DNA from 2 places in the Psychrobacillus sp. AK 1817 genome. Region 2 is predicted to be linked to the other one. Evidence: riboswitches for the same ligand, from Rfam matches in the RefSeq annotation. Region 2 holds a riboswitch; the other holds the start of a gene.
What was found. Region 2 has a riboswitch for FMN ahead of ribE (riboflavin synthase). Riboswitches for the same ligand answer to the same signal wherever they lie in the genome.

Region 1 (15,706 bases), 1.1 Mb from region 2:
ATCTGTCTCTTTACCATTTCTTCCCGTAGATTTGCATGAGCAGCTACGACGGAAACGTTGGCAGTTACCTCTTTAGAACGTATTTCTTCGGTTACTTCTACTTGATCTAGGAATACTAGTTGTCCCTTTGGAGAAGGCTTAAGTTCAATAGAGGTTTCTTTCAGTAGCTCTGTTAGTTTAGTCCCATCTTGCAAATCTATGTTAAGTCCAAGCGCTTTATACGTAATAGCGCGATACATTGCTCCAGTATCTACATATGTATACCCTAATAATTCAGCTGTTTGTTTTGCTATTGTACTTTTACCAGCAGCTGCTGGGCCGTCTATTGCAATTTGAATTTGTTTCATTAATTTATCCTCCACTCTATACGCATATATTTTATCATATAACGATTCAAAAAAAAAAAGCCTGTAAATACAGACTTTTAATTTAGTCCTTTTTTTCGCAATAACAGCTGTCTTTCAAAGCAAAACCGTACGATTTGTTGCTTGTCTAAATCATCTGTATTGGTAAATTGAAGGGATGCAATCTTTACAGATTCTTTTTCCCAAATACGTACAACTAAAGCAGTTGTAAAAACGTATCTCATTTCTCCATTATTAAAAGGTAGGGGAATAATAAGAGAAACTTCATCATTTGCATTAAATTTCACATCAAAGGGAATGATAATAGCCACACCACCAGCACTAATATCATCAGTTACAAATTGGTATTTTTCATCTCCAAATTCAACTGCGATATCTATGGGAGAAACAACCCTAACAAAATTTCGACGTTGAATTTTCATGAAATCAGAGGATTCAGGATAAGGAAGTCTTATCATCGGAATTTGCCCCAACTTTCTACCTAGCACCTCTGTAGGGAAGGCATATACTGATTTAGCCTCCTCTATAAATGTAGCTCTTAGTTGAGTACCCTCTATCAATACGATTGTCTTATTCGTAACTGTATCTATAGGATAATCGATATATATAAACTGATCATCCATATCTACTACTTTACACCGATATTTTTCGGATTTGTCTGTGAATGTTGGCTCAAGTGTTAAATTAGTACCTAGTTTAATTTGCATAATTTTTACCCTCTTTAATTGTAATAATGACTTAATTATGACACTTAAAGAGGGATTTTTCTATATATTATTTTAAGGCAGTTTCTCCGATTGAAGAATCTCGTGAGTTTCCGCGTCGATATAGACTTTATAAGTTCCTATCTTATCGCTTCTAGTCAATAATTCGTAAGCAAGTCTTTGCTGTAATTCATCATTTTCTACATATGCCATCTTCTCTTCTTCAATTTTTAAATCATCAGCAAAAATTTCTTTATAGTCTAATGGCACCATTTTTTGACTAGCTATTTTTTCCTCTTGAATATATTCCATTGCATTTAAACCTAATAGCTCCCCATTATCTTTAGCTATTTTGAGATGAACACCATCCGCATAAACAATAGCATTATTTTCGGCATCCTTACGAGCAAATGCTAAATGCCAAGCAATTGTATTTTCTCTAAATTCTATCAACTCAGTATCCGCGAATCCAAGCCTCTTCATTTGGGCTAAAGCTTTTTCCTTCATACTCTCCGTATCGATTGAATTTTTATCGAAAGGTCTTTCCATTAAGAAAGATAAAAGATGGCCTCCTTTTTTAGTGAAATCCGCATAACCTATACGAATGCCTTTATGAAATTCAATATGATAAAAAGGATAAGGAGCATCCTTTCCGCTTTCTGTAACATGTATTTTTGCATCGGCTAACTCTGGGAAGAGTTTAGCGAATTTTTCTTTTACATCTTCAACGCTTACTGGCTCGTCCGAAATATGCTGTAAATCCTTTTTCTTTTGTTGATCGGTTTCACTCGCTGTCATCGGAAAATCACTTTCTGTATAGGCTTTAACCGAAGCACCAAGCGATTTCCAATTTTTTTGACTTTCCTTACTTAATTTATTTTGGACAAATGAAGTTACTATATAGTCCTTATTTCCATCATCTCGATTGGTAAATGCCCACTGATCTGATAAACTTCTCAAATTCCCACGGGCGTCTACCATGTTGGTTTGCCACTCTTCAATCGGTACTTTACCAGCTCGTACTTGAGCTGCTCCATTACCAATTCGAGTTAAATAGTTCATCCATCCAGATGAAGTCTCTTGGTCTATAGGCAATGCCGAGATGGAAGCTCTGATATCGGAAGAAAGTCTCCAAACGTCCTGTAGCGGACGATCTAATGATGCTTCATCCTTGAATATTAATGTCTCATCGATTGAATCGCTTAACTCTGTGAGCTTTTCTGAAGCAGAGTTTAACTGATTAGAATATTGACTTGCTAGAGCATTTTTAAGGTTTGTATTTTGCTCCTGCACATTAAAATGGTAAACAACAAATATGGCTAAAGCAGCTATAACTATTACCCATCCAAATTTTTTCATATGGTCTCCTTATGAGCAAAAAATATGCTGTCCGATTTTTTTGATATGCGGTCTTGACCAAATCCATTGACTAGTTGCTGTGTCTGGGTTGAAATAATAGATGGCATTTTCAGATGGATCCCATCCATTTAATGCGTCTAACACTGCCTCTTTAGCACGTTCATTTGGTTCTAACCAAATTTGCCCATCTGCAACTGCTGTGAAAGCTAATGGTTGGAAAATAACTTCACTAACAGTATTAGGGAAGTCGGGGTGCTCTATCCTGTTGAGAATTACTGCAGCTACTGCAACTTGCCCTTCATAAGGCTCCCCTCGTGCTTCTCCATAAACTGCGTTAGCGATTAGCTTTAAATCCCTTTCACTATATTCAGGTGGTAACTGCATATTAGTACTATCTGGTTTTTCATTTTTGACTTGATTATCTAGACTCTCGTTACCATAATAAGTAAAGCTTTTGCCTTTGTTAATTTGTTCATGTACATATGCTTTGTCAAATTTTGACGCTTTCACTAATTTCGATTTAGTACTCTCCCCAAGCATTCCATCGACCGGTAATCCATACTTCTCTTGAAAGTTTCGAAGCGCCCAGTAAGTTCCATAACCAAACTTGCCGTCAATTTCACCGGTATAGTAGCCTATATACTGTAATCTGGCTTGTAATTCGATTACATCGTCCCCATATGCTCCCCGCTGAACTATTTGTTCGGAGAATGCTTGAGTTGTTTGTTCTTTAGTTAACAACATATAACTGGCTGTACAAAATATTAAGCCAATTAGGATGTATTTAATCTGTTTCATATGACATCTCTCCTTTTTAACTAGCTTGGATAAACTGGATTAGTTTATACATATTAACTTTTAAAAAGGAGTCTTTCAGTAAGAGATAAATTAACTTATATTCGGAGTTCTTAGTTTTATTATGCAAGATTTATTCTTTAGCTATTAAGTACGCTTGTATTTGCTTACTTTTTTAATAGTTGATTTTCACCTGAAGCGGGAGCTTTTTATGAATTCTTGAGTAACTAAAAAAGTCCAATTTCAAAATTTAAAATTAAGAAATTGGTCTTTTTTTATATTAAAATTAATTTCCAATTTTAGTAGTAATGATATTGATGATGGATAACTGATTAAAAATTCTATCAGCTTCTCAAAAATCCTCACATTCACACAACGCTAATATCCCTAAAATAAAAATGGATCATGACTAATAGTCAAGATCCATCTTGTTGATATAAATTTATTCCACCAAAGTTTTGTTAGTGAATCATTGTGATATGAACTAATTTGTATCTTCCCTTATAAAATATTCGTGCTTTTCAAATCTTGTTCTACGTGATAAGATATGTGCCTGCTTTACTTTCGACAGGCCAAAAATCCATAAAAACAGCATAAACGGTACCATTAACAATATTTCTAACCCTGTGAAGGTTAGTATGCTATTATAAATTATGTGTAGAAACAATGGGGCAGCTAATGCATAAAAAACCTCATATTTTATTTTTTTGGTAGAAGTAAATTTAGCTCTTCCAATATAAAATCCCATGACAACCCCAAATAATGCATGACTCGAAACGGGAAGTAATGCTCTTAAAAAAGCTTCGTCCATTCCGAAGTTTAAGAGGTAAAGGATATTCTCTACCGTGGCAAATCCAAGAGAAACACTTGCTCCGTATAGAATTCCGTCATATGGATCATCAAAGTCAATGTGGTTGTATAAGGCTACCATTAAAATCAACCATTTAAAAAATTCCTCTAAAGCGCTTGTCACTAAAACATTGCGTAAAAATAGAGTATCAAACAAATGCTCCTCAGTTAGAACGTGCTGAATAAACATAATTGGAAATGTTAATATAGCACCATAAATAAAAGTATGTAACAAAAGTCTTGAAGGTTCTTTCGAAATTTCTTTTCGAAGATAGAAATAACTTAAAAGCGCAAGAGCCGGTGCTATTGCACAGGAAAGTAGTACGAACATTTTCTTACTCCTTCCACATTACTAATAATAGTATACAATAATTTCTAATCATTTTGTAAAAAAATTGGAGGTTATATAATTGAAAACAATTTTACTCATCCATACAGGCGGTACTATTTCTATGCAAGTAAATGTAGATACAGGTGCTGTGATGCCGTCCGAAAAAAATCCACTTATGGTGGAGGCAGAAAAACTAAAGGGCTTTGCAAATATTATAGAAACTGAAATCTTTAATCTCCCATCACCACATATTACCCCTTTTGAAATGTTACGACTTAAACAATTAATTGATCAATACATTCAAGAAGGAAATATTGATGGAGTAGTTATTACACACGGAACCGATACATTAGAGGAAACGGCCTATTTTTTAGATTTGACCATTGGAACCACTATTCCCATCGTACTTACTGGAGCTATGAGATCGGCAAACGAAATAGGATCGGATGGTTTATACAATTTAGTAGCTGCTATACAAGTAGCTTCATCAGATGATGCACAAGGTAAAGGCGTATTAGTAGTATTAAATGACGAAATACATACAGCCGAGAACGTAACGAAAACACATGCTAGCAATGTAAGTACATTTCAGAGTCCTCAGTATGGACCTATAGGATTTATCTCTAAGTCTATTGTGTATTTTCATCATTCACCTAATCATCAACCAATATTTCCGATTCAACAAATTAACAAAAGGGTTGCTCTGTTTAAGGTATATGCAGGAATGGAGCCTGATCTTCTTGAGGCATCGGTTAACTTAGGGTTTGATGGTATTGTTCTAGAGGGATTGGGTCAAGGTAATGTTCCACCAAGCTTAGTACCCGTTATCCATGATATTTTAGAAAAGAATATACCCATTGTTTTAGTGTCAAGATGCTTTAATGGCATTGCGCAGGACGTATATGGATATGTAGGTGGAGGAAAAGGATTGAAGGAGCGTGGGGTGATTTTCGCTCAAGGTCTAAACGGGCAAAAAGCTCGACTAGCTCTCCTGATCGCCTTAAACCATCTGAACCCTGAGCAAGCTCTACATAGTATATTTAGTAGACAAGAGAAATAGCTATAGTTTTTAACAAAAAGAAGAAAGCTATTTTGCTTTCTTCTTTTTGTTAAATAATATGTTCTTTTATTTATATACCTAAAACAGAGATAAAACTTGTTACTAAACTTTTTTTCTGTATCCATAATTGAAATTGAGTAATCATTGTAATAAGTTGCGCACTATTTGTATCATAGTTTTCCATAAATTCTTTTTCGGAATAAACAAATGGAAAACCCAATACTTCTTTCAAGCTAATTTTAATAGGTTTTTCAGTTAAAAATATTTTTAGTTGTTCTAATTCGAAAGAAATCACTTTCCACGTATCTATATCAATTTCATTGAATGCGTAATAATCAAATTCTTTACAGCACTTCTCGAAGACGGGCAGCATATAGCTAAAGTTCTCTTCTGTGAAATAAATAGAAGAAGTATTCCAGCATTCCCCTTTATATATATCAGGTAATATCTCTATATAACAAGTACCTTCCAGATTATGTACATCGGTAATAATTTCAATCATTTAGAAACTCCTTTATAGAAGACAGTTTTAACAGATGTTTGTTTATTCACATGCGCACTTTCTTACAAAGCTTTTCTCTTTATTTCTGTAGCAATTTGTTCTCCATGAAACCGACCGTTTTCTATAAAAATTTCATTTGCATTATTGCCCGCAGCGATTACTCCAGCTATAAAAATCCCCTCTACATTAGTCTCCATCGTATCCGGGTTGTGAAAGGGTTTACCGGAAGTGGCATCTATTGCTACACCCATCTTTTCTATAAATGAATGATCTGGATGATAACCTGTCATAGCGAAAACAAAGTCGTTTTCAATCGTAAATTCACCGTCGGGACCCTTTAAAGTTACACTATCATCATTTATAGCCATAACTTCCGTATTGAAGTGCATATTTACTTCATTATTACGTACACAGCCTTCAAATTCTGGTAGAACCCAAGGCTTAATACTTTGTGAATATTGCCCTTGACGGTACACTACTGTCACATGCGCGCCCGCCTTATTGAGTTCAAGTGCAGCATCGATAGCTGAGTTTTTGCCCCCTATCACCAAAACATTTTGGGCAAAGTAAGGGTGCCCTTCCTTAAAATAATGGAATACTTTTGGCAGTTTTTCTCCAGGAATACCCATATAATTTGGATGATCATAATATCCCGTAGCGATAATAACATTTTTCGCTTTATAAGAGCCCTTAGAAGTTGTAATGACAAAATGATTCGAAGCTTTTTCCACATTTTTTACATGCTCATATTTATTAACTTGAATATTTTTACGTTTTACTACTTCGCGATAATAAACCAAGGCTTGATTTCTTTTTGGTTTTCTTTCCTCTACGATAAACGGTACATTTCCAATGGCAAGCTTTTCACTGGTACTAAAGAAAGTTTGATGGGTTGGATAATTATATATCGCATTTACAATGTTACCCTTTTCTATAATGAGCGTTTTTAATCCTAACTCTTGTGTGGAAATTGCTGCAGAAATTCCACAAGGTCCTCCTCCAACTACTACTACATCAATAATTTGTTCCAAGTACAAAACTTCCTTTCTTACTTTTTACTAATCATTTACAACCTTTAAGAGTAATGATATGGCATTCTGGTTTAGCACCAAGGCGCAGCGGTACGCCTGTAGTACCAAACCCATTGCTTATTAACTCTGCTTTATTTTCCTTCAATCTAAAACTACCCTTTTCATATATCCCTAAAGGACCAATACGAATTTGACCGCCATGTAAATGTCCAGCCAACATTAATCGTGGGTTACTTATTTTTTGAGCCGCATGAAAGAATGCTGGTGCATGTGTTACAAAAATTAAGATATCCTCTTCTTTTACATCCTCGAAGGCTTCTGCTATATTTACTTTTCCGACAAAGCCATCATTAATACCTACTAATCGCAAGGAAGGATTTAGATTAGAAAGAACTACAGAACTATTGTTCAAAATATGAATATCAAGGGATTCGAACAAAGTTAATAAGTTACTTTCTCCGACTTCTCGGTCGTTATTACCATAAACATAAAAAACAGGGCCAAGCTTTTTTAATTGCTTTAAATTGAATTCTGTCCGATTCAATGGTACTCCTTTTTCCGTGAGGTCTCCACCAATAACTACTACATCCACCTTTCCGATAATACTGTGGATGAGTTCATCTTTAATTTTCCGACGGTGAATGTCAGATATAAAAAATATATGGAATTGCTCTCCTTTAGGTATTTCTTTTACACAGAGACTATGTTCTTTGACATTCGTTTGAAATGCTAAAAAGAGCATATATGTGAAAAGAAGCAAGCAAAATACCAAAACTGTTATTACTATATACAACATTAAATCCCCCCTAACCATTATAAAAAAGCACAAGCGCCTATATCTACCCCGAAAAGCAAATGGGGAAACACGAGAGGTATCAGCTATAGCTTCAGCATGACTATATTATCTTTCAAGCAAAAAGACAGGGATTTTATCCCTGTCCTTAAACCATTCGTTATATTGATTATATTACTCATCTTTATCAATATGTAACACTCGAAAACCTGACTTTTCTAAGTCTTGAATAATTCGATCTAATTTTTGCTCATTGTCAATTTTAAGAACTATTCGGCGCACTAGCTTGTCAGTTTCATCAAATGTTACTAGCGAAATTACAGAAGTGTGATACTTATGCAAAATGTCGGACATTTTCAGAATTCTTCCTTCAGATTCTACAGAAGTAAAGGCAATTCGAGTGCCCTTTGTATTCATACCAAATGCACTTTTAAACTGATGAATTGTGTCATAGCGTGTGACTATGCCTAAGAACTTCTCATCTTCTACTACTGCTAAAATTGGAAAATCATATAGCTTCATAAAAGCCTGTTCAAACACATCACTAGTTTGAACAAATGTATCTTCCCTTGTTACAACATCAGATACCTTTGTTTGTTTCAAAAAAGTATCTTTATCTGTGTTGCTATAAAAGAACGCCTTGTATAAAAGGTACTTGTTAAACATCCCCTTATACTTTCCATCCTCAATAATTGGTAATGCATCAATATCCTTTGCCTCTAGTTCATTTAAAGCGTCCAAAACTGAAGCATTGCCTTTAATAGTTAAGCATTTTTCCTTTGGTATCATTACACTTTTTACAAACATACAAACACCTCTTTCCAAAACGGTCTATACCTATATATTCTATAAAAAGTGAATTTATCCTTCCAACTTGTGATTATGGCAGAATTAATTTTTGTCCTTCATAAATTTCATTGGAAGCTAGTCCATTTGCAGCTTTTATCTTTTCGACTGCTTCTGGATTATTGTAGTAGTTCATCGCGATTCGATATAATGTTTCATTACCCTTAACTATATGAGTTTTCGCGTCTTTTTTTGGTTCTTGTACAGTTTCTTTTTTAGGCTGAGTTGGTGCTGGTGTTGCTGCCTCCTCCTTTTCTTTAGGTTCAACTGCCGGAGGGGCTGGAGTTGATTGAGGCACTTCTGTTGTATCTTCTGGCTTCTCTGCTTCTGAAGTTTGATTTTCTTCCGTTTCGTTTGCCTCTTCTTTTTCTTCCTCTTCTTCACTGCTGCTGTTCAAATTCGAAATTGGCTTAGTAACAACCTGTATGATTCCTTCGTCTTCAGTTGAGGCTTCGCTTTCTGGTTGATAAAAAAATTGTACATAAATCAAAACACTTGCAGGCAATAAGATAAATATAAAAAACAAGGATGGGATGAGTATATTCTTTTTCTTTTTCTTTTTACCTGGTGGATTTCTTCTACTTCTTCTCAATTCAGTTGCTTCACTCTCTACACCAATGGACTGTCTATGTTCGTCAATCTTTTTTTGATAATCATCTTTACTCATATTAGTCAAACTCCATTCTTCCACTTATCTACTACTATTATGACGAATTTTGTTGAAAATGTAAATGTTGTTAAGTATTATAGGATACTGCCTAATCTACTTTTCCAATCTAATACTGTAGCATGGATAAGGGGTTTATCGTGTAAATGAAATAACTCTTGAAGATTTAAAGAACATTTTGAACAGCAATTTAAAGGCTTGTCTATCAGCTTTTGATCGAAATAGGCAATTACCTGTTCCCTAATACAATTCTCATTTTGTAATAGCGTGTACAAGCTTTGAATTTCTATCCATTTTTTTTGTCGAATATTCTTAAACAGTTCTATAGTTTCCTCTGTTGACAATACCATTTTCCAATAATCTAAAATTCTTTCCGTTGTTTCAGATAACTGCACCTGATTTTCATTGGTCTGATATGCAAGGATAATATCCTGTTCGTCGGGAAAATCCTGCATCGCAACAAAATAAGCTTGTTCTACATCGGATAACATATAAAGAATGGAGGCAATGGACTGTTTTCCGTCTCTACCTGCCCGTCCAACCTCTTGCATATAATTGGCAACGGAGGTTGGTATATGATCATGTATAATTTGTCTAATATTATCCTTATGTATACCCATTCCAAAAGCATTCGTAGCACAAATCCAATCTAAATGGCCTTGTTGGAACTGTTGCTGAATGAGAATACGGTCATCTTGATCCATTTTAGAATGATAATAAGCGACTCTGATGCCCTTTTTTTGTAACTCTTCTGTATAAAATTCAGTTTTTTTCCTCGACTGACTATATAATATACCAGGTCCAGTAGTGCTAGTAATCCTATTTAATATCCATTCTACCTTTTCTTTTTGGCTCTCCACCTCATGTGCTTCGTAAGCAATATAAGGACGATCCAAGGAATGAATATATTCAAATGGCTGTTCCATTAACAAGGTAGTTTTTATATCTTTTACAACTTCCTTTGTGGCTGTAGCAGTTAAGGCTAGCACATTTGCCTTTCTTAACGATTTAAGCGACTCAGAGATCCTTAAATAATCAGGTCGGAAATCAAATCCCCACTGGGAAATACAATGCGCTTCATCAGCAACTATAAAAGCTAAATTTAAACTAGCTAACCTTCTTTGAAAACGCTCATTCTGTAACATTTCAGGTGATGTAAAAATAAATTTATAATTTTGTAAACCAGATAACGCCTTTTCTCTTTGCTCGAAGGATAAAAATGAATTGATGGCCACTACTCTTTTTTCTCCCATCATTTTTAACTGCTCTACCTGGTCCTGCATTAAAGAAAGCAAAGGGGATACTATTAGCACCGCTCCATTCTTTAAATATGCTGGTAGCTGGAACAGCAACGATTTACCCATCCCAGTGGGCAAAATAGCTACTACATCCTCTCCAGCTAGGACTTTTTCGATTATTTCCTTCTGTCCTTCTCTAAAATCTTTATATCCAAACCTTGTTTGAAGAATGTGTTGAAGTTCATCCATTTTCTTTCTCCCCTTTAGCTAAAGCCAGTCTAATTTGAAAATAGCTTAACTCAGGTATGTTCTCGCGAATTAACCTCAATTTTTTGGTTTGATGTTTATTGGAGAATTCTAGCACTTTTTTTATTTGGTCGTTCAATATAAATGATGTCAATGATAAACTTCGATCAGCTGCTGCTATTTCTATTAAGTGATCTTCGATTGTATTTGCTTTTAAAGATCTTAGGGCAGCGATATCTTGGATAGAGTAACCTTCCTTTAAAAGCTGTTCGGTCTTTAAAGCGGATTGTGTTAAAGGACTATGTACAAAAATCTCTTTTGTTAAACCTATTAAATCTGGATGACTTTCTTGATTGATGTTATCTAAGACAATATGCAACGCTTCTACAAATTGAAGCTTCATATCTATAATAGATTCTCCACACTCCAGTGCTAATTGCTCCCATGTGAGCCCACTAATGTGATAACCGCTCATTCGATAGACTAATAGTATACGATGTATTTCCTGTAACTCAGCAATTTGAAGTAAATGCTCTAACTGATTTTTAAAGTCCTTTTGAAATGTTGATGATTTATAGTCTCTCCCTCGTAAGTAATCTTTCACAAACTGGTGAACCGAATAATCTTTTTGATTGGGAATAAATCTAGTTTCATTTTTATTAAAATAAGATAGTGTTTGGACTACTAATTCTAATCTTGACCAGAACAATTTTTCGTTTCCCCTTAGCTCCCAGCCATTAAACAAAGGTTCTGTATATCCAGTTAACTGTTTTAAACCTTTATGACTAATCCTTAGTAGAGAATCTTCCTCTTCAATCCAGTTGTTTTGTTGGAGTTTAAACAACTGCTGCTTATATTCTTCTTGTGTTAACTTCGGATAAATAGAGAAAAAACGATGTAGATTAAAATAAGTGACATCTTGAATGGTTTGTCCAGATTTTTTCCCTTTTAATAAGTAAAAGGAAGCCATTGCTGACCGTTCCCCATTAAATTTTTGAATAATATTTAGTAATAGTTGGCTAAAATACAATTTAAATACCTCACAGTTTGAAAGTATTTTTGTTGAAAAGAAACGTAAACAGCTTTAGAATGAATAAGATAGCTAATTCTTATAAGTAGAATTAAAGGAGAGAATATACTAATGGCAAAATATACTATAGTAGATAAAGATACGTGTATCGCATGCGGAGCTTGCGGAGCAGCTGCTCCAGACATATATGACTATGACGATGAAGGTATTGCCTTTGTTATTTTAGATGATAACACGGGAACAACGGAAGTTCCAGAGGAACTGATGGAAGACATGGAGGATGCATTTGAAGGCTGCCCTACCGATTCCATTAAAGTTGCTGAAGAATCATTTGAAGGCGACGCTCTAAAATTTGAATAGTATATTAATGCCAAGAAGGATGACTAGCTCATTTTTCTTGGCTTTTTATATTTCTATAAACTTAAGTGGCAGGTTAATGCTATACCTACAAAAAAATAAAAACCGCAGACAAACTAGAAATTGTCTAGTTTGCCAGCAGTCATACATATCTTTAATTTATATTTGGAACTTTAAACGACTCGCTCACCTTGTCTAGTATAGGCTTCAATCGTTTAAATAGAACAACCATAACAATTGTAACTATAATACCTTTTATCAGATTAAACGGTAAAATACCGTAAATGATAGAATTAAATAAAGCTGTTCCTGTTTCCGCTGGGAAGTTTAAAAAGTACGAATACATTGGTAAGAAAACATAATAATTTAACAGGCTCATACCAAGAGCCATACAAACTGTCCCGACGCCTAAGCCGTAAGCAATCCCTTTAGAGGAAGAAACTTTACGATAAATGACATAAACAGGTGTCAAAAACAAAATACTAGTTGCGAAGTTAGCCATATGACCGACTGGAACGCCTGTGGGACTTCCTGAAAAGAACCAATCTAGTACGTTTTTCATGAAAGCTACAATGATTCCTGCAACTGGCCCCATTGTGATAGCAGCAATTAATGCTGGGATATCACTGAAGTCAATTTTCAAATAAGCTGGTAAAACTGGTAACGGAAATGCAAGCAGCATTAAAACGAAAGAAATACTACTTAGCATTGCGATTGCAATAAGCATTCGCGTCTTACTTTTTGCCATAAATCCTCTCTCCTTTTGCGATTCACTCCACAAGAAGAAAGGTTCAGTTCGTTATCAATACTCAAAAAATCCCTTAAGCAAATAAAGCTTAAAGGAGAAAAAGGTACACTTAAATAAGCGTATCCGTATAAGAGCATACGAAAAACGACTGCACCTTCACCTTCTCCCATCCAGACTATACTGTCGGCTTTGGAATTTAACCAAATCCTGCCTTTTACGGCTCGCGGGCTCAAGAAAAAACTCTTCTAATACCGCCGATCGGGAATTTCACCCTGCCCCGAAGATGAATCAATATTTTATTGTCATTCAAGACTATCTCGAATTACAATCATTTTATCAAACTATATTAATATATGCAATACAACTGTTTCGATTTAAGTATATTAACAGATGAACCTTTTTTATGAAATTAAAGTACAGTGTTTTTTTGTTCACCTTATATAATTGTAATAACTAACTCTTTCCGACTATAAAACTTGCCTGAACGGTCATAAATTTTTCTATCCGGTCATAAAACTCGTCCGAACGGTCATAAATTTTTCTATCCGGTTATAACTCTCGTCCGAACGGTCATAAATTTTTCTTTCCGGTCATAACTCTCGTCTGAACGGTCATAAATTTTTCTATCCGGTCATAAATCTCGTCCGAACGGTCGTAAATTTTTCTTTCCGGTCATAACTCTCGTCCGAACGGTCATAAATTTTTCTATCCGGTCATAAATCTCGTCCGAACGGTCATAAATTTTTCTATCCGGTTATAAAACTCGTCCGCACAGTCATAAATTTTTCTATCCGGTCATAACTCTCGTCCGAACGGTCATAAATTTTTCTATCCGGTCATAAAACTCGTCCGAACGGTCATAAATTTTTCTATCCGGTTATAAAACACTTTTTTCGAATAAAAAACCCAATAAAAAAATCGACCGACTAATTAGTAGGTCGATTCTTTATTATTCAGTGGTTCATCATGTACCCATTAGGGCCAATTGGGATTGGTAAAGTAGCTGTCAAATCAAATCGATCCCATTGCTTCTGTACAACATTTTCTAGACGAACTGTTTTATCGAAGCTTGCAGCTGTTAATGTAAAGGCTTCAATCATAAGAATAGAATCTTCATATTCCAATGTTGCCAAATCTAATGCTTCGTCAAATGTTATTACAACCGTGTTGCCTTCCTCTGATACCTCATAACTAACATCTTTCGGTACAACAGTCGTATAAAGATCATTTGCTGATTTTGGCATATCTTTAAAAGCATTCTCAAACTTAGCATCCTTTGGAACAAGGAATGTCAGTCCGCTATTCATTGTGTGTTTAAAATACATTCGTTCTTTGTTTCCGCTTGCCAATTCCTTTTTCCCTATTACTCCTACTTGGTCCCAATTGATAGCTGTGCCATCCTCACTTAATCGTTCTAGGAAGGAAAAGTCCTTAAAAATATGACGAATTGTATCAGTATACACTCCGGAAGTAGCTGAAGCAGCATCATAACCATGCCCTTTAGGTAAATAGTGTTGAAGCGTATCGCCATCTGAAACCAAATTACCTTGCAAGGGCAAATATTCCTCGAACCCTAGAGCAGATTCATCTATAGTGCTTGCATATTTTTCATATAACTGAAGACTATTTGGCAATCCGTCAGTAAAATCTTCGTTTATTTTATCCTTAGGTATAATTATTGTGATTGGGTAAGCTTCTGCCCCTTCTGTTACAGAAAAATGAAATGGAATTCCATCATTTAAATCATCTTCATATACAGTTCTAGCGTTGTTAAAGGCTTGAACGGGCACTAATTCACTTTCGACAGCTAAAGAATTGACTACATCATTTGAATTTTCTATAGCCGCATCTTCCTTGGCTTCCATTCCGCCCTCTGTTGTTTCTACCTCAGAGGCAGGAGCAACGTCCAACGTTCTCAACATGTCCGATTTGTCTGTAGCCTGTTGCTGGATTGCAGATTTTTCACTACTTGTGCCCAAGTATGAAGAAATTAAGAACGTTAACAACAAAACAGAAGCAACAGACACTAAAAGTGGCATCCATTTAGAAAACCATTTATTATTTCGTATGACTTTATTTAAATCGGAAGAATCCATTTCTAACTTCACTCGATTGTATACTTCATCCTTCGAACGATTATCTGTGAACTTGGGCATGTTGTGTAAGAGCTCATCTAACGCTTTATTCTTTTCTTCTTGATTACTCATGTAAAACATTACCCTCCTTTTGTTTATCAGATAATTTTTCTCGAAGTGATTTAATAGCTCTATGCTGAGTAGTCTTTACCTTACCTTCTGTCCAATTTAATACTTGTGCGGTTTCAGCAATGGACAGCTCTTGAAAATATCTCATAATGACTACCATTTTCTGATCTCCAGTACATGTATCTAAAGCTAGTAGCAAGGCTTTCATTTCATCATTTAAAACAGTAAAATCCTCCGGCAACATGTCTTTTGATGCAAGCTGTGTAGATTCCCAGTCAAAAGCATCAAACATTCTTTTCTTTCTAACGGAATGCTTTCGAAAATGATCAATAGCTACATTTTTTGCAATTGAAAATAACCATGTTTTCTCGGAGCTTTTTCCCTCAAATTTACTGTAAGCTCTTAGAACACGAACATAAACCTCCTGGACCAAGTCTTCCGCAGTTTGTCTATCTTTAACTAGATAGATCAAAAACTGAAAAACGTCTTGATGATAGGTATCATACAAGCGGTGGAAAACGGAGTCATTCATAATGCTCCCCCCGTTCTTTCAATTAGTCGTTTCATCTCCCGATTTGTTA
Region 2 (15,706 bases):
AATGTAATTGACCACGTAATGACTCAGCTGCCCTATGCTATTATTAGCGCAATTATTGCAGCAGTAGGTTACTTGGTACTAGGCTTAACAAGCTCTGTCATGATAGGGTTATTAACAGTTATAATTATAATTATTTTGTTATTTGCCTTTTGGTCGATTAGAAGCAAAAGAGTGGTTCAATAGTTCTGCCCGTTGATTTTAGAAGGTTGTTTGAATTCTAATAATATGGTACATTGACATCAGTAAAGTCAGATTAATGGGAATGGGGTATGGAATCGTGACAGCGTGTAAACCGCCAAAAGAACAGCATGAACGCAAGCCTGACTGGCTAAAAATAAAGTTAAATACCAATGAGGATTACAAAGGCTTAAAAAAATTAATGCGTGAAAATAATTTAAATACAGTTTGTGAAGAAGCAAGATGTCCAAACATTCATGAATGCTGGGGATCGCGACGTACTGCGACATTCATGATTTTAGGAGCTGTGTGTACAAGAGCTTGTCGTTTTTGTGCTGTAAAAACAGGTCTTCCTAACGAGTTAGACTTAGCAGAACCAGAACGAGTAGCAGATTCAGTTGTCATTATGAATCTAAAACACGTAGTTGTAACAGCGGTAGCCCGTGATGATTTAAAGGATGGTGGTTCGGAGGTCTTTGCAGAGACAATTCGAGCAATTCGTCGAAAAAATCCTTTTACAACTATTGAAGTATTGCCTTCAGATATGGGTGGTATTGAGCAAAACATTCGTAATATAATGGATGCTAAGCCGGATATTCTAAATCATAATATTGAAACAGTACGACGTTTAACTCCAAGGGTTAGAGCGCGTGCTCAATATGACCGATCTTTAGAATTATTAAAACGTGCCAAGGAAATGCAACCGACTATTCCTACGAAGTCTTCGTTAATGCTAGGTCTAGGGGAAACATTTGAAGAAATTATCGAGGTTATGGACGACTTACGTGCTCACGATGTAGATATCATGACTATTGGGCAGTACTTACAACCAACAAAGAAACACCTTAAAGTACAAAAATATTATTCACCAGCTGAGTTTGGAGAATTACGTAAAATTGCCATGAGCAAGGGCTTCTCTCATTGTGAGGCAGGACCACTTGTAAGAAGTAGTTACCATGCGGATGAACAGGTAAATGCAGCAGCGAAGCAACGACAACTGCAAGGTGAGGAATTACTAGCTATTCAAAATAGCTAATGGATGGTGAGCGAATGATTATTGCTGAAGGTTTCACTTATGAAGTGATTGAGGATTTTCGAGAGGCTTTTAAAGAAGAAGCATTTATAGAGCGTTATAGTGAGATTTTAACGAAGTATGATTATATAATGGGCGACTGGGGCTACGGTCAGCTTCGTCTAAAGGGCTTTTTCGAGGATCGAAATCATAAAGCAACATTTGATACGAAAATTAGCACTATGAAGGATTACTTATACGAGTATTGTAACTTTGGTTGTGCTTACTTTATTGTTAAAAAAACAGGGGTAGCACCAAAAACAGTTCCACTCGAATTAGTAAAAGATAAGAAAGAAAACCTTGAGCAAGATCAGTTATGATCTGCTCAAGGTTTTTCTTTTTGTAAAAATCTATACACTATTCTACTTTAGCTCAGTAATTCTCTTAGATAATCTCTTAGCTCCGTTGCTTCAGCTTCAGATCTATTAAAAACATGCTCTAAGTAGCCTGGTTCTTCCACATCATCCGACCCAATAATAGCTGATCGATTGTATTGAATGTCCATCACAAGTACCTTACCGAAAAATCGAGAACTCTGGACAATTGCTAAATCATATCGCTGGCTTTCTCCAGTAAATCCAACGAATCTTGTTTTTGTATCTTCGACGTCATCATACAAGAAAAATCGTTCCACCCTTGACACTCCTTCCTTACCTATGAATTATGGTACTATAGAATAGAACTATATATCAACTGACCAAGAATTAGGAGGCTGTACAATGTATTTTGTGGACCGTAAAAGTATTGCAATGACATTGAAGCATATGAGAGAATTGCTTGACTTAATAGATAGTAAAAAAGATTGGAATGAAAATAGTATAACGAAGCTTGCATTAGAGCGAGTGGGACAAAATATGATTGAGTCCATTATAGATGTAGGTAACTCAATGATTGATGGCTTCATCATGAGAGATCCAGGTGGCTATGATGACATAATTGATATTTTGACTGATGAGAAAGTAATTACAGCAGAAATGGATGCGCCTTTAAAAGCTGTTATTGAAATGAGAAAAGAGCTTGTGAGACATTTCTTTTCCGTAGACCATAAGCAATTAGAAAGTGTTCTAGTGAAAAATCTCCCTTATTTACAACAGTTCCCAGAAAGAGTAGAAAATTATTTAATCAATGAGCTTGGGCCAGTTTCAGCATTTTTACCGGAGGACTCCGATGTCCGCCTATAAAGGATACTTTTTAGATTTAGATGGAACTGTATATAAGGGGCTAACGCCAATTCAGGAATCTGTAGATTTTGTACATTATTTGCAAAACAATGGAATCGAACCTTTTTTCGTTACTAACAACTCTTCTATGACTCAAAAGCAGCTACAAGCGAAGCTAGCGAAGATGGACATACATACTACTGAGGAGCAAATTATCTCTTCATCGATTGCAGCTGCTAATTACATTGCCGAGCATTATCCTGCAAAAAGCGTTTTTATGATCGGAGAGAAGGGCTTGGAGGATGCATTATGTTCTGTAGGAATTGAGCCAACGGATGACTTGGCAGAGGTTGTTGTCATGGGAATAGACCATAAAGTCAATTACGAAAAGCTCGCACAAGCTTGTTTGTCAATTAGGGCTGGAGCGGCGTTTATCTCTACAAATAGCGACCACGCTTTCCCAAGTGAAAGAGGCTATCTTCCAGGGAATGGAGCGTTCACCAAATTAGTAGAGCATTCTACAGGTGTTGAACCTATTTTTACTGGAAAGCCGCAACCGTTTATGCTTGAGTTTATTCAAAAAAAGTATGGGTTTAAAAAAGCAGAGATGGTGATGATTGGAGACAATTATCAAACAGACATATTAACCGGGATTCACATGGGAATTGATACTGCTCACGTCAATACTGGAGTTAATAGAACGGAAGAAGTTCAAATGTTCCTTCAAAAACCGACTCATTTTTTAGAAACTTTACATGACTGGATAAAATAAAACACCATTCATTGTTTGGAAGAACAATATAATAACTGTATTAAATAAGGTATTCCTGTTGAGCTTAGAACAGAGAATACCTTATTTCTTTTTCTCACTCATAAATGGAGTAATGCTATTTATGGAATGAATGTATGAAATTGATTTAATAGATTAAAATATATAAAAGGTATCGAGAGAATATCTTCTCGATACCTTTTAAAATAATGGATTTTCTTCAATGTATTTATATATTTTGGCTACAAGATCTTCGGAAGATTCACCCTCTACCACATCACCGTTCACTATGGCGAAAAGTGTTTCGGAACATAGGGAACAATAGCTAAGACAGCCATATTCTAGCACATCTAAATCAGGATCCTGTTCTAATATATCAAAAGCTTCTTGTGAACCATTTGCAAGGTTGCTTATACAAAATTCAACCATTGGATTCATAGCTGTCACCTCACTACATCGTCATGCTACTCTATTTTTTTATAAAGGTCAATTGTGAAGTTTTATTGTGAAATGTGTCACAATCATTTATAATTTGAGGAGACATTGAAACAAAAGGGAGAATATTTATGCGAAAATTAGTATTGTTAGGTGGAGGATATGGGAATATGCGCGTATTACTACGCCTATTACCAAATAATTTGCCAGATGATGTAGAACTCACATTAATAGACCGTACACCATTTCATAGTTTAAAAACAGAATTTTACGCGTTGGCAGCAGGCACATCATCTGATCATGAAATTAGAGTGGCTTTTCCAGAGAGTGACAAGTTAAAAATTACTTATGGAGAAATTGAGAAAATTGATGTAGAAAATAAACAAGTAATTCTACAAGATGAAAAAATAATTCCATACGATGATTTAGTAATTGGACTTGGCTGCGAAGATAAGTATCATAATGTTCCAGGAGCGGATGAATTTACTTATAGCATTCAAACAATTGGGCGCTCTAGAGACACATACAATAAGATTGGTGGATTACCAGCAGGTTCTGTTGTAGGAATCGTGGGGGCAGGTCTAAGTGGAATCGAGCTTGCGAGTGAGCTTCGTGAAAGTAGACCAGATTTAAAAATTAAATTATTTGACCGTAGCCCTCGAGTATTAAGAGACTTTCCAGAACGCTTAAGTAATTTTGTACAAAAATGGTTTGATACAAATGATGTAGACGTGATAAGCAATTCGAATATCACAAAAGTGGAACCAAACAAATTATATAATCATGATGAAATAATTCCGGTAGATGTTGTAGTTTGGACAGCCGGTATTCAGCCAGCTGCTCCTGTTCGTGCTTTACCTGGAGAGAAAGACAAAACTGGTCGCATCATCCTTACTCAATATCATGATCTACCAAGTTACGATAATGTCTTTGTAGTTGGTGATTGTGCATCCTTGCCGTTTGCTCCAAGTGCACAGCTAGCAGAGGAACAGGCAGAGCAGATTGTGAAAGTACTGCAAGCACGCTGGAAGGGTCAGCCACTACCAGAAAAAATGCCAGATATTAAGCTTAAAGGCTTTATGGGATCTCTAGGTAAAAAGCAAGGCTTTGCTTATTTGGCAGATATCTCTGTTACTGGACGTATTGCAAGATTGATGAAATCAGGTTTACTTTGGATGTATAAACGCCATAACGGATAAATTAAAAAAGCTTGGAAACGTGGAGTTAAACGCGTTCCCAAGCTTTTTATTTTTTTATAAAATGCTTTCTCTGGGAAAAAGCATTTTACTTAATAAGCTTATTTGAGTACTTTTTGAAATGATACTTAACGTTATTCTGCTATATAACCGTACTTTTCGAGGGCAGAGAATACAGGCTTTAACTGAATATAACCTTCCCCTATAACTTCCTCGTTTATCATTATTAATGGGTAGAAAAACTCATCATTTGCAATTTGATTGGCAATTGACAGTTGTTTTTCGTCTTCTATTGGCTTTTCTATATCAATATATAAAAATGTTATTTGATGTCCAGGAAATTTTCTGGTAATTGCAGCTTCTAACCATTCATACGTGTCCTTAGAAGAAGGAGCATTCACACAGCTTGCACATACTATATCGGCACCGTAAATTTCAACAGTGAGTTTTTCTTGTGCCATAAAATACTTGTCCCCTTTAACTTATATATTATTTTACCCATCTATATTATAAAGGGGATACGGAAATACTGTCAAAAAGCGAATATCCTTTAAATGATAGAGTTTTAATATGATAGCTTTAGTCATGATTGTTTCATGCACTAACGGTTGTTGATTTAGTTAGTCTGAAAGTCCAGGAATGCAAATCAACTAAAAGGTGGTAATACGAAGAAAGCCTCTACGTCGAATTTTTATGATACAATACTAATCAAATAGAATAATTTCCTTCGGGGTAGGGTGAAATTCCCAATCGACGGTGTTGAGATTATATCTCTAAGCCCGTGAGCCGCTTTTAGTGTGCAGGATTTGGTGCGAGTCCAAAGCCGACAGTTATAGTCTGGATGGGAGAAGGAGTAAGCAAAACATTTTAAAATGGCAATTTTAAAATGTATTTTTTGCTATGCACTTTCATCCCATCACAACCGTGTTGGGAATTTTTTTATTTTATAACAATTTTATATTATTCCTTCGGGGTCGGGTGAAATTCCCAATCGACGGTGTTGAGATTGTATCTCTAAGCCCGTGAGCCACTTTTAGTGTGCAGGATTTGGTGCAAGTCCAAAGCCGACAGTTATAGTCTGGATGGGAGAAGGAAGCAACGCAAGTAGACTTTTGAAAATACATATTCACTAGTCTTATTTGACGAAGCCAAATTTACCTCTCATCGAAACTCCGACAAAAAATGTTCGGGGTTTTTTATTTTGAGAAAGAGGTGACGAAGATGTTTACAGGGATTGTTGAGGAGCTAGGGACAGTTCAGCAGATGAATATGTCTACTCAATCGATGGAAATTTCCATTGGAGCTAGCAAAATTTTAGAAGATGTACAGCTTGGCGATAGCATTGCTGTAAATGGTGTGTGTCTAACTGTTAAAAAGTTTGCGAATGATCTGTTTGTGGCAGATGTGATGCCTGAAACGGTTAAATCGACAAGCTTACAGCAACTTAAAAAAGGTTCAACAGTGAATTTAGAAAGAGCAATATCCGCGAATGGCAGATTCGGAGGTCATATTGTTTCTGGACATGTCGATGGTGTTGCAACGATTCTTCGAAAGAGACCAGCTTCCAATGCAGTATATATAGACTTAGCAATGCCAAAAGAATTGCTTTTTAACTGTTTAATGAAGGGCTCAATCACCATTGATGGTACAAGCCTGACGATTTTTAATGTAACAGATTCTATAATTACTGTTTCTTTAATACCACATACATTCAAGGAAACGGTGCTTGGCTTAAAACAGACTGGAGAAATTGTCAATATTGAAACGGATTTAATTGGCAAGTATGTAGTAAAGCATCTAGCCAATCAAAATACAGGAAAAGTGACTGTTGATTTCTTACAAAAAGCCGGATTCTAAAGGAGTGGAATGAAATGAATACTATAGACGAAGCAATCGTTGCATTAAAGCAAGGTGAAATCATCATTGTAGTCGATGATGAAAATCGAGAAAATGAAGGTGATTTTGTCGTAATAGGTGAGTATGCAACACCTGAAAACATTAATTTTATGGCAGTGCATGGTCGTGGCTTAATATGCACACCCATTTCGAATGAAATTGCAGAAAGATTGTCATTAGACCCAATGGTAAATAAGAGCACGGATTCACATCAAACAGCCTTTACCATTAGTATTGATCATAAATCAACAACAACAGGCATTAGTGCATTTGAACGATCTTATACAATTCTTGCACTATTAAATAATCAAGCTGTAGCAACAGATTTCAACCGTCCAGGACATGTATTCCCTCTTATCGCAAAAAAAGGGGGAGTTATAGAGCGTCGTGGTCATACAGAAGCAGGTGTAGAACTAGCTAAATTATGTGGTTCAAAAGAAGTCGCTGTTATTTGTGAGATTATGAACGAGGACGGTACGATGGCACGCATGCCACAACTTGAAAAAATTGCAGAAAAATTTCAAATGAAGTTTATTACGATAGAAGATTTAGTGAAATACACAGAAGCGAATTATAAAGCTTACGTAAAAGGAGAATGAGCATGGGACAAATTCTTGAGGCACAGCTAGTCGGTACAGATTTAAAAATAGGAATTGTAGTAGGAAGATTTAATGAGTTTATTAATGACAAATTATTAAGCGGTGCACTAGACGGTTTAAAACGTCACGGAGTTGAGGAAGGAAATATTGATATCGCTTGGGTGCCAGGAGCATTTGAAGTACCATTTATCGCAAAGAAAATGGCAAGTACGAAAAACTACGATGCAATAATCGGCTTAGGTACTGTAATACGTGGATCTACTACGCACTATGACTATGTATGTAATGAAGCAGCAAAAGGCATTGCAAAAGCAGGCCTAGATACGGGTATACCTGTTATTTTTGGTATAGTGACAACGGAAAATATTGAACAAGCAATTGAACGTGCAGGAACAAAAGCTGGAAACAAAGGCTATGACAGTGCGGTTTCTGCAATTGAAATGGCGAATTTAAATCGTTTATTTTAAGAAAAGAGAATCGATACACATGACATTGAATATAATATAATTGGTTGGCTGTGAATACTGGCAAAGTGCTATTTATGAAATTAACCGACAAATCTTTAAGCAATTCTTATTGAGAATTACCTATTCTCACTTTTCCAATAGTATATTTAAAGCACCTCTGAAACATGTACTGGTTTATTTGTACATGTACAGAGATGCTTACGTTTTCAGTGAATTAGCCTAAGTTATTTACTAGATTGAGGGAAACTTGTAAATTGTATAGACGCCATCCTTAAGAGGAGCTGCTGTTAAACAGCTATAAGACTACGAACGGTAAGTTGTCCAAGATATCTGCCGGGATTTGCAGAATATCCTATTACTGTTGGGGAAGTAACAGTAGCATTGATGACAATACGACCTGTATTTCCTAATAAACCAACTGCTAAAAGAGCATCTCCTGATGCAATTGCTACGTCCTGAGAGCTACCAGAGTTAGCATCGGTAAATAAAGGAATAGTTGCTATAACAATTCCTAAAAGATTTACTACCTCTAAAGTTGCAGTTACTGAGACAGTCTCGTTACCTGCATACGCATAAAACGTGCTAAGTGGCAAAGCAAGTCCTAGAATTGGTAAAGTTCCAATGTCGAAAATGCTTTGGAATGTAACCGTTTGGTTGGATGCTGTATTCGGTGACCAGATATAAGCGCTGCTGCCATCAATTAAAGGAGACAACATAGCTGGTGCGGTTGGTACTGCTGGTGTTGGAAGAGTACCTGGTAAAGCAGCTGTATCAGCAATGACTTGAGTATTTGCTGGAGTTGTAAATGCTTGTAAGGTTAAAACCATAAAAAAACACCTCCTCGAAGTTTATTGCCAACAAATGGCATACTGTAACATATGAACTTTTAGTAGAGGAAGCTAGTCTAATAGACTAGAATTGAAAATAAATTTATTTTGGAAAGATATATTGGGGAATAAAAGCCTGAAATAACACGATTCTCGCTTTTTATTATTAATATTAAGTAAATAGTCTATATACAAATCATCTTAAAAATGATTTTTATCTTAAAATAAAACAGGGTAAATAATATTTTAGGAATCTTAGGGAATACTCTTATCACGGTGTGTTTTGTGGGGAGTAAACACTTCCATTTAACCAACAATTATTCTATAATGATTATAGCGAAAGGAGTCGACATATATGACTGATACAATTAACGAACAAGTACAAGAAGTTTTAGATAAATTGCGTCCATTCTTACTACGTGACGGCGGAGACTGCGAGCTTGTTGACGTTGAAGATGGTATTGTAAAATTACGCCTTTTAGGAGCATGCGGGAGCTGCCCAAGTTCTACTATCACGTTAAAAGCTGGTATTGAACGCGCTTTATTAGAGGAAGTACCTGGAATAGTAGAAGTAGAACAAGTATTTTAATACTAACAGATATAAAAAAGAAGCCTGAATGAGGCTTCTTTTTTTCACCCTCGCATTTCCTGCCAACGCTCTTTTGCCATTTCAATTAGCTTGGGTTCTATAGAGGTACTTTGTTTTTCGATTACTTTGGAAAAATAACGCGTTGCTAATTCTCGGTCACCTATTCTTCTAGAAAGCTCTGCTATCATATATATAATTCGTGTCTCGGACATTTGAGTTCCATTGTAATCTTCGCTAGAATAGGAGTCTGAGTAACGATCTCTGGCTATTTCTAGAAATCTATTTTCATCTTCTTTGTTTTCCATCATGCGGTAGAGCCAAGCAGTACGAAGTGCTAAGCCAGCAATAGAGACAAATTTTTCTTTTTTTAACGTTCCACACAGTATGCCTAATTTATATGTAGTGATCCCGTCTTGTGTCGTTCGGACGTCGCCATAGGAACGTGGTATCCAATTAGTCGATATTTTCTCTTTAATGATTTCTTTAAGTCCAGGTGCAAAATACTTAGTAAAGTCATCGGTAAAAGAAAAGCCACAATGCTCACATACAAATACATTATATAATAACGGGTTTATTTCTTTATTTTGATATATTGGTTGAAAGTCTGTTTCATGAGATTCGACTTTTATAAATTTTGAACGTATCTTGGTTGATTTAAATTTGTTTTTACAATGTAAGCATTCGATATCTTTTTGGTAATATGGAGGTATTTCCATTTTATCTTCTCCTTATTCTCGTTCTTGGTTTTATTATACTGTAAAAATATTTCGAAAGCGAGGTAACTTAAGTAGTTTTCCTTGTATAGATTGTGATTAAATTGATATTATATAAATAAGGAAGGAATGTGATTCAGATGACAGAAGTAGTTAATTTGTCTGAAGCGGCAGCTTACCGCGTCAAAGAGATGATGGTTCACAACGAGGAAGAAGGTTCACTTCTCCGTGTATCTGTTAACGGTGGCGGATGTAGCGGTCTTTCTTACGGTATGGGATTTGAAAAAGAGAAAAATGAAGACGATATAGTTTTACATCAGCATGATTTAGAAATAATTATATCTAGTGAAGATGCTTCTATTCTCCAAGGTACAGTCATCGATTACAAAGAATCGTTGATGGGTGGAGGCTTTACCATCGATAACCCTAATGCAATTGCATCCTGTGGCTGTGGTTCATCATTTAGAACTGCTAAAAAAGAAGGCACACCGGAAAGCTGCTAAATATTCGAAAGAACATTTTCTTACTTAAGAAAATGTTCTTTTTTAAAGGATAAGAAAGTAAATTACGTTTGGAAGTCAATGAGGATCTAACTGGTTGCTCTCGCTTTCCCCCATTTGCTTGTCGGGACAGATCTAGGCGCTTGCGCTTTTCTCATGGGCTAATTGTCTGTATATTCCCACCTTTGCAATGTTGTTAAATAGTGTTGAAATCCTATTCTAAAAGGTCTAAAATAGGATGTAGTGAAAAATTTGTCGGAAAAATGACAAAGTCCATTTCTAATTGTGAATTATTCGTATCATTAGATTCATAAAAAATATAAAAAGGTGGTTGCGATCTTCGTGAAAAGACCAACAATTCTAGTATTAGGTGCAGGTTATGGTGGATTATCTACTGTAGTGAACCTTCAAAAATTAGTAGGTACCGATGAAGCAGATATTATTTTAGTAAATAAAAATGACTATCACTACGAGTCTACTTGGTTACATGAGGCTTCAGCTGGAACTTTACGTCCAGACCAAGTGCGTTATGATATTCAAGGAGTTATAAATAAAAGCAAGGTACAATTTGTAAAAGCAACTGTCGAAGGCATTGATGTTAATACTAAGAAGGTAGCAACAAGTGCTGGAGAATACACATATGATTATTTAGTAATCGGTTTAGGCTTTGAAGGTGAAACATTTGGAATCACTGGTTTAGATAAATATGCACTATCAATTGCAAATGTAAATGCTGCTCGTCAAATCCGTGATCATATCGAATACCAATTTGCTACATGGTCTACAGAAGAAAACAGAGACGATGCTCGTTTAACTATTGTAGTAGGAGGAGCTGGCTTCTCTGGTATTGAATTTTTAGGTGAATTAGGTAATCGTATTCCTGAGCTTTGTGAAGAATACGATGTACCAAAAGAAAAAGTACGCGTTGTCTGCGTAGAAGCTGCTCCTATGGTATTACCTGGTTTTGATCCTGAGCTAGTTGAATATGCTGTTCGTCAATTAGAAGCAAAAGGAATCGAGTTCTCTATAGGTACACCAGTAGTAGAAGCTACTCCTGAAGGCGTTAAAATTAAAAAAGGCGAAGAAGAATTTGAATTCATCAAAGCTGGTACTGTAGTATGGGCTGCTGGAGTTCGTGGAAACCGCTTAATCGAAACTTCTGGTATCGAAAATATGCGTGCTCGCGTTAAAGTTGAAAAAGATATGCGTGCACCTGGATTCCCAGACGTATTCATCGTTGGTGATTGTGCTCTAATGATTAATGAAGAAACAAATCGTCCATACCCACCTACTGCTCAAATTGCTATGCAACAAGCTGTAACAGTTGCTAAAAATATCGTAGCCCTAATGAAAGGCGAAAATACAAAGGAATTTGTTCCTGAACTAAAAGGAACAGTTTGTTCTCTTGGTGAGCATGATGCAATTGGAGATGTAATGGGTAGAAAACTTACTGGTACTAAAGCATCCATCATGAAAAAGGTTATTGATAACCGTGCTCTTTTCATGATCGGTGGAGTTCCATTAGTGCTTAAAAAAGGTAAATTTAAATTATAAAAGAAAAACAATAAATGGCTCCCACTGTAACTCTCAGTGGGAGCTTTTTTAAAGTATAAAAGGTAAGTATGTTTTTGTTAAAGGAGATGGATTATTTGTCGAAGGATAAACGAGGAAATGTCTGGTTGGGAGCTGCAGGATTAGTTTTAAACAACAAGGGTGAATGGCTAGTTGTTAAAAAACGATATGGTGGCTTAGAAGGAAGATGGTCTTTACCTGCAGGCTTTGTAAATGGTGATGAAACAATTGAACAGGCTGCCGTACGTGAAGTTAAGGAAGAAACTGCGGTAGATTGTACAGTTAAAAATATGATCGGTTTTAGAAGTGGGGTCTTACAGGGAAAAATCAGTGATAATATGGCCATTTTTCTTCTTAAACCAATTGAAGAGGAACCGATTATTCAAGTGCAGCTTTCTGAGCTATATGAGGCCAAATGGATACTTCCAAGTGATTTACTGGAAGATGAGAACGCTTCTGTAATGCTGCATGAATTAGCAGCTGCGTCTTTAGAAATTGGCTTTCCAACTATCGAAGGGATAAATCCTGGAGACATATTTGGGTATACTAGCTATAAATTATTCATAAAATAATCCGAACATAAATAGACTAAATTCATGTCATTAAAAATTCAACTGTGACTAGCTCTACTAATAGTGGTTAGCTTATAGAACTTCGATAAAAAGTCTTATGAAACAAAGCATTTTTCATAAGACAGTCTATTTTTCTATACTTAAGCACTTTTAAAACACGTATCAAATATATTTTGTTTTTTATTTACAAATATATTAATCCGTGATATATTATCTGAATATTAAAATAAATATTCAAGGAGGCGTATTATATGATTAAATTTAAAACAGAAACTGCAAAGTCTTGTCCTTATTGTAAAGGTGAAGGATATTTCCAACTTAGACTTGGTGGATCAGAAACGTGTGGCTGCTGTAATGGCTCTGGAAAAAGTAATAAGAAGATTATTTGACAAAAATGTGAAAAGAAACAAGTACATTGAATCCATGCCTCCGTTAAGGTAAACTATTTAGAGATACTACGGAGGTATATGATTATGAATTTTACAATTACACAGATGATTCTTTCAGTACTAATTTTTCTAGTTATGTTTTTTGGAATCGCCTTCTTATTAAATATGTTACTAAGAATGTCCTGGTTTGTGGCTATTTTATATCCACTAATTGTGGTATTTATCATTGATGAGGTAGGGTTCTTTGATTATTTCACTAACCCGGGTTCTTCATTCTCTGCTCTTGGAGATAAGTTTGTTTCTTTGCATATGGCAGATATCGTAATTTTAACAAGTGGTTTTGTAGGAGCAATTATTGCGGGGATCGTTATTAAAATGCTTCGGAAAAGTGGATATCAAATGTTCTAAAAAGGGATGGCCTTATAGCCATCTTTTTTTTATTGGTAAGAAAAAGCATATGCATAATTCCGAAGTACATACTTAGCCTCACGGTAACTGTATAGAAAGGTATGGGAAAAAGAAACGAATATTAAGTATCAATCGACTAATGTATTAGAAAAGGAGGGGTGGTATTGAAAAAGTATGTGATTATAACAGTAATGATGCTAGGGAATCTATTGTTATGGGGATGCTCGGATGAATCAAGCAACAGTTCAATAGACCAAAACACTACAACAGAAGTAACCATTGGTAATCCTACTGCACAAGAAATTCTGGAAATTGATTCAAAAGCTGATATTTTTCAGTGGGATAGTATAATCTATAGTACGAATATTGAGTGGGTTAACGAACTTGTCTTAACAGAAGGTGATTTAGTAGGGAAAATTGAGTATAACACTTCTAATCCAATGGATTTTAAAGATTCTACAGCAAATATTCTGCCCATTGGTACTGAAATATTTAAAGCTAAAGAACGTAATGATGTACTTATTACTAAGTACAATGATGAATTAAAATACTATTATCAATTAGTTGAAGGATAAACAACAAATAGAGTCCAATTAGGAAAAAACAAGAAGCGCATTCGATTTAAGGCGAATACGCTTCTAGAGATAATAAAATACTAAACAAGTTTAACAGTACCTGTTATTTAGAGAATAATGCACAGTAGTTGTGGGCAAGAGGAATGTATATTTAAACTACATTTGATTTAACTCTTAATTTGTAAAAAAGCTATAAAATCACGGTGTAAATAATGATAGATATCATAATCCCAGTTAGGGCACCCATAAATACCTCTATTGGTTTATGACCAAGCAACGTTTTTAATTCTTCTAGCTTTTCTTCACTTTTCTTTTGTCCCCAACCTTTTGTCTGATCCACAAATGCCTGAAAATCTACACGCATTTGATTGATAATAATGGCTTGCTGGCCAGCCTGGAATCTGACACCAGTTGCATCGAACATCACTATAACTGCAAATACAGTAGCAACTGCAAAGAGAGGTGAGTCTAAACCTGTCTCAAAAGCAATAGCTGTGCAAAGAGAAGTTACAGCCGCAGAGTGGGAACTAGGCATTCCACCAGTAGAAGTAAATAACTTCCAATCAACCTTTTTGGTGACCAAAAAATGAATAGGTATTTTCACGAACTGAGCAAAGAAAATAGAAAATAGAGCAGCTAGTAATGGAGTATTTTGGAGGATTGTCAGAGTAGACACAGCCTTTCAAGGAAAACTTTAGTTACTACTAGTATAACATATTACTACTATTCGAAAAATCAAACTTGTTGCTATATAATGATAATGTATCCAAATTATCTAGGGGGAAAAATAATGATTATAAATACTAATGAAGTATTATTCGAAGAAGTGCAATCAGAAACACTAGTGGTGGGCATTCCAAAGCATCCTGAAAACACAGAGAAGTGGGATGCATTGTTAAATGCTTTTGGAGACCACATCCTAGAATGGGTAAAAAGCGGAGACATTTCATCAGATTTAAAAAAACTAGTAAAAGTACCAGTTGCTAATCAGGAAACTGTAAAAAGAATTCTTTTTGTCGGGCTTGGTGACCGCAAAAAGTTAACTCAAGAGAACATTCGTGAGGCATTTGGCTTAGTAGGCAAAGAACTTCTTTCGAGTAAGCCAGAGTCTTTAGCAGTTTGGATACCATCATTTACATCAGAAACAGCTACAGAAGCCGATGTAGCGTATTTAGCAGCCGAAGGAATTGGAATGGGTGCATTCGTTTATGAAGGCTACAAAACATCCTCTAATGTCCCTGATTACTATTTACCTGCCATCGAGCTATTAACTGACACTGATCCGGACGAAGCTGCTACTTATTTTGAGGTAGGAAGTATTTATGCAGATGCAGTAAATGAAGCAAGAATTTTAGTAAACACACCAGGAAACGTATTAACTTCTACACAGCTAGGTGAGTATGCAAGAGAGCTTGGAGAAACATATGGCTTTGAAACAGAAATTTTAGGTAAGAAAGAAATAGAAGAACTTGGGATGGGAACATTACTTGCAGTAAATCAAGGATCTGTTGAAGAACCGCGATTAATCGCTTTGAAATATCAGGCAACAGAAAACTGGGATGATGTAGTGGCACTTGTTGGTAAAGGAATTACTTTTGATACAGGTGGTTACTCTCTCAAAACGAAGGCAGGTATCGTTGGGATGAAGGGCGATATGGGAGGTGCTGCAGCAGTATTAGGAGCAATGCAAATTATTGGAGAGCTTCGTCCAAATAAAAATGTTATTGCAGTTATACCTTCCACAGACAATATGATTTCTGGTAATGCCTTCAAGCCTGATGACGTCATCA

Region 1: another riboswitch for FMN. It lies ahead of D0S48_RS03810 (ECF transporter S component); the one in region 2 lies ahead of ribE (riboflavin synthase).

Annotation. Positions count from the first base shown of each region.
Region 1 is NZ_CP031739.1:729,722-745,427, forward strand. It holds gene cmk ((d)CMP kinase) at 1-347, opposite strand, end outside; gene D0S48_RS03745 (flagellar brake protein) at 425-1,072, opposite strand; gene D0S48_RS03750 (PepSY1/2 domain-containing protein) at 1,145-2,428, opposite strand; gene sleB (spore cortex-lytic enzyme) at 2,438-3,172, opposite strand; gene prsW (glutamic-type intramembrane protease PrsW) at 3,708-4,403, opposite strand; gene D0S48_RS03765 (asparaginase) at 4,483-5,463, shown strand; gene D0S48_RS03770 (hypothetical protein) at 5,534-5,965, opposite strand; gene D0S48_RS03775 (YpdA family putative bacillithiol disulfide reductase) at 6,028-6,996, opposite strand; gene D0S48_RS03780 (metallophosphoesterase) at 7,028-7,792, opposite strand; gene D0S48_RS03785 (CBS domain-containing protein) at 7,964-8,596, opposite strand; gene D0S48_RS03790 (LysM peptidoglycan-binding domain-containing protein) at 8,670-9,302, opposite strand; gene D0S48_RS03795 (RecQ family ATP-dependent DNA helicase) at 9,380-10,789, opposite strand; gene D0S48_RS03800 (YpbB family protein) at 10,782-11,816, opposite strand; gene D0S48_RS03805 (ferredoxin) at 11,928-12,176, shown strand; gene D0S48_RS03810 (ECF transporter S component) at 12,328-12,921, opposite strand; FMN riboswitch at 13,076-13,210, opposite strand; gene D0S48_RS03815 (hypothetical protein) at 13,875-15,128, opposite strand; partial or broken gene sigX (RNA polymerase sigma factor SigX) at 15,121-15,663, opposite strand.
Region 2 is NZ_CP031739.1:3,747,335-3,763,040, forward strand. It holds gene D0S48_RS18690 (Na+/H+ antiporter NhaC family protein) at 1-183, shown strand, start outside; gene lipA (lipoyl synthase) at 278-1,213, shown strand; gene D0S48_RS18700 (YutD family protein) at 1,228-1,569, shown strand; gene D0S48_RS18705 (DUF3055 domain-containing protein) at 1,617-1,883, opposite strand; gene D0S48_RS18710 (DUF86 domain-containing protein) at 1,969-2,430, shown strand; gene D0S48_RS18715 (TIGR01457 family HAD-type hydrolase) at 2,417-3,181, shown strand; gene D0S48_RS18720 (YuzB family protein) at 3,380-3,616, opposite strand; gene D0S48_RS18725 (NAD(P)/FAD-dependent oxidoreductase) at 3,745-4,812, shown strand; gene D0S48_RS18730 (YuzD family protein) at 4,944-5,270, opposite strand; FMN riboswitch at 5,529-5,666, shown strand; FMN riboswitch at 5,770-5,907, shown strand; gene ribE (riboflavin synthase) at 6,031-6,666, shown strand; partial or broken gene ribB (3,4-dihydroxy-2-butanone-4-phosphate synthase) at 6,681-7,265, shown strand; gene ribE (6,7-dimethyl-8-ribityllumazine synthase) at 7,307-7,771, shown strand; gene D0S48_RS18750 (hypothetical protein) at 8,059-8,598, opposite strand; gene D0S48_RS18755 (NifU family protein) at 8,954-9,187, shown strand; gene D0S48_RS18760 (DUF2225 domain-containing protein) at 9,232-9,903, opposite strand; gene D0S48_RS18765 (HesB/IscA family protein) at 10,041-10,403, shown strand; gene D0S48_RS18770 (NAD(P)/FAD-dependent oxidoreductase) at 10,743-11,954, shown strand; gene D0S48_RS18775 (NUDIX domain-containing protein) at 12,050-12,544, shown strand; gene D0S48_RS20760 (YuiA family protein) at 12,796-12,933, shown strand; gene D0S48_RS18780 (YuiB family protein) at 13,012-13,341, shown strand; gene D0S48_RS18785 (hypothetical protein) at 13,506-13,916, shown strand; gene D0S48_RS18790 (divergent PAP2 family protein) at 14,107-14,583, opposite strand; gene D0S48_RS18795 (leucyl aminopeptidase) at 14,707-15,706, shown strand, end outside.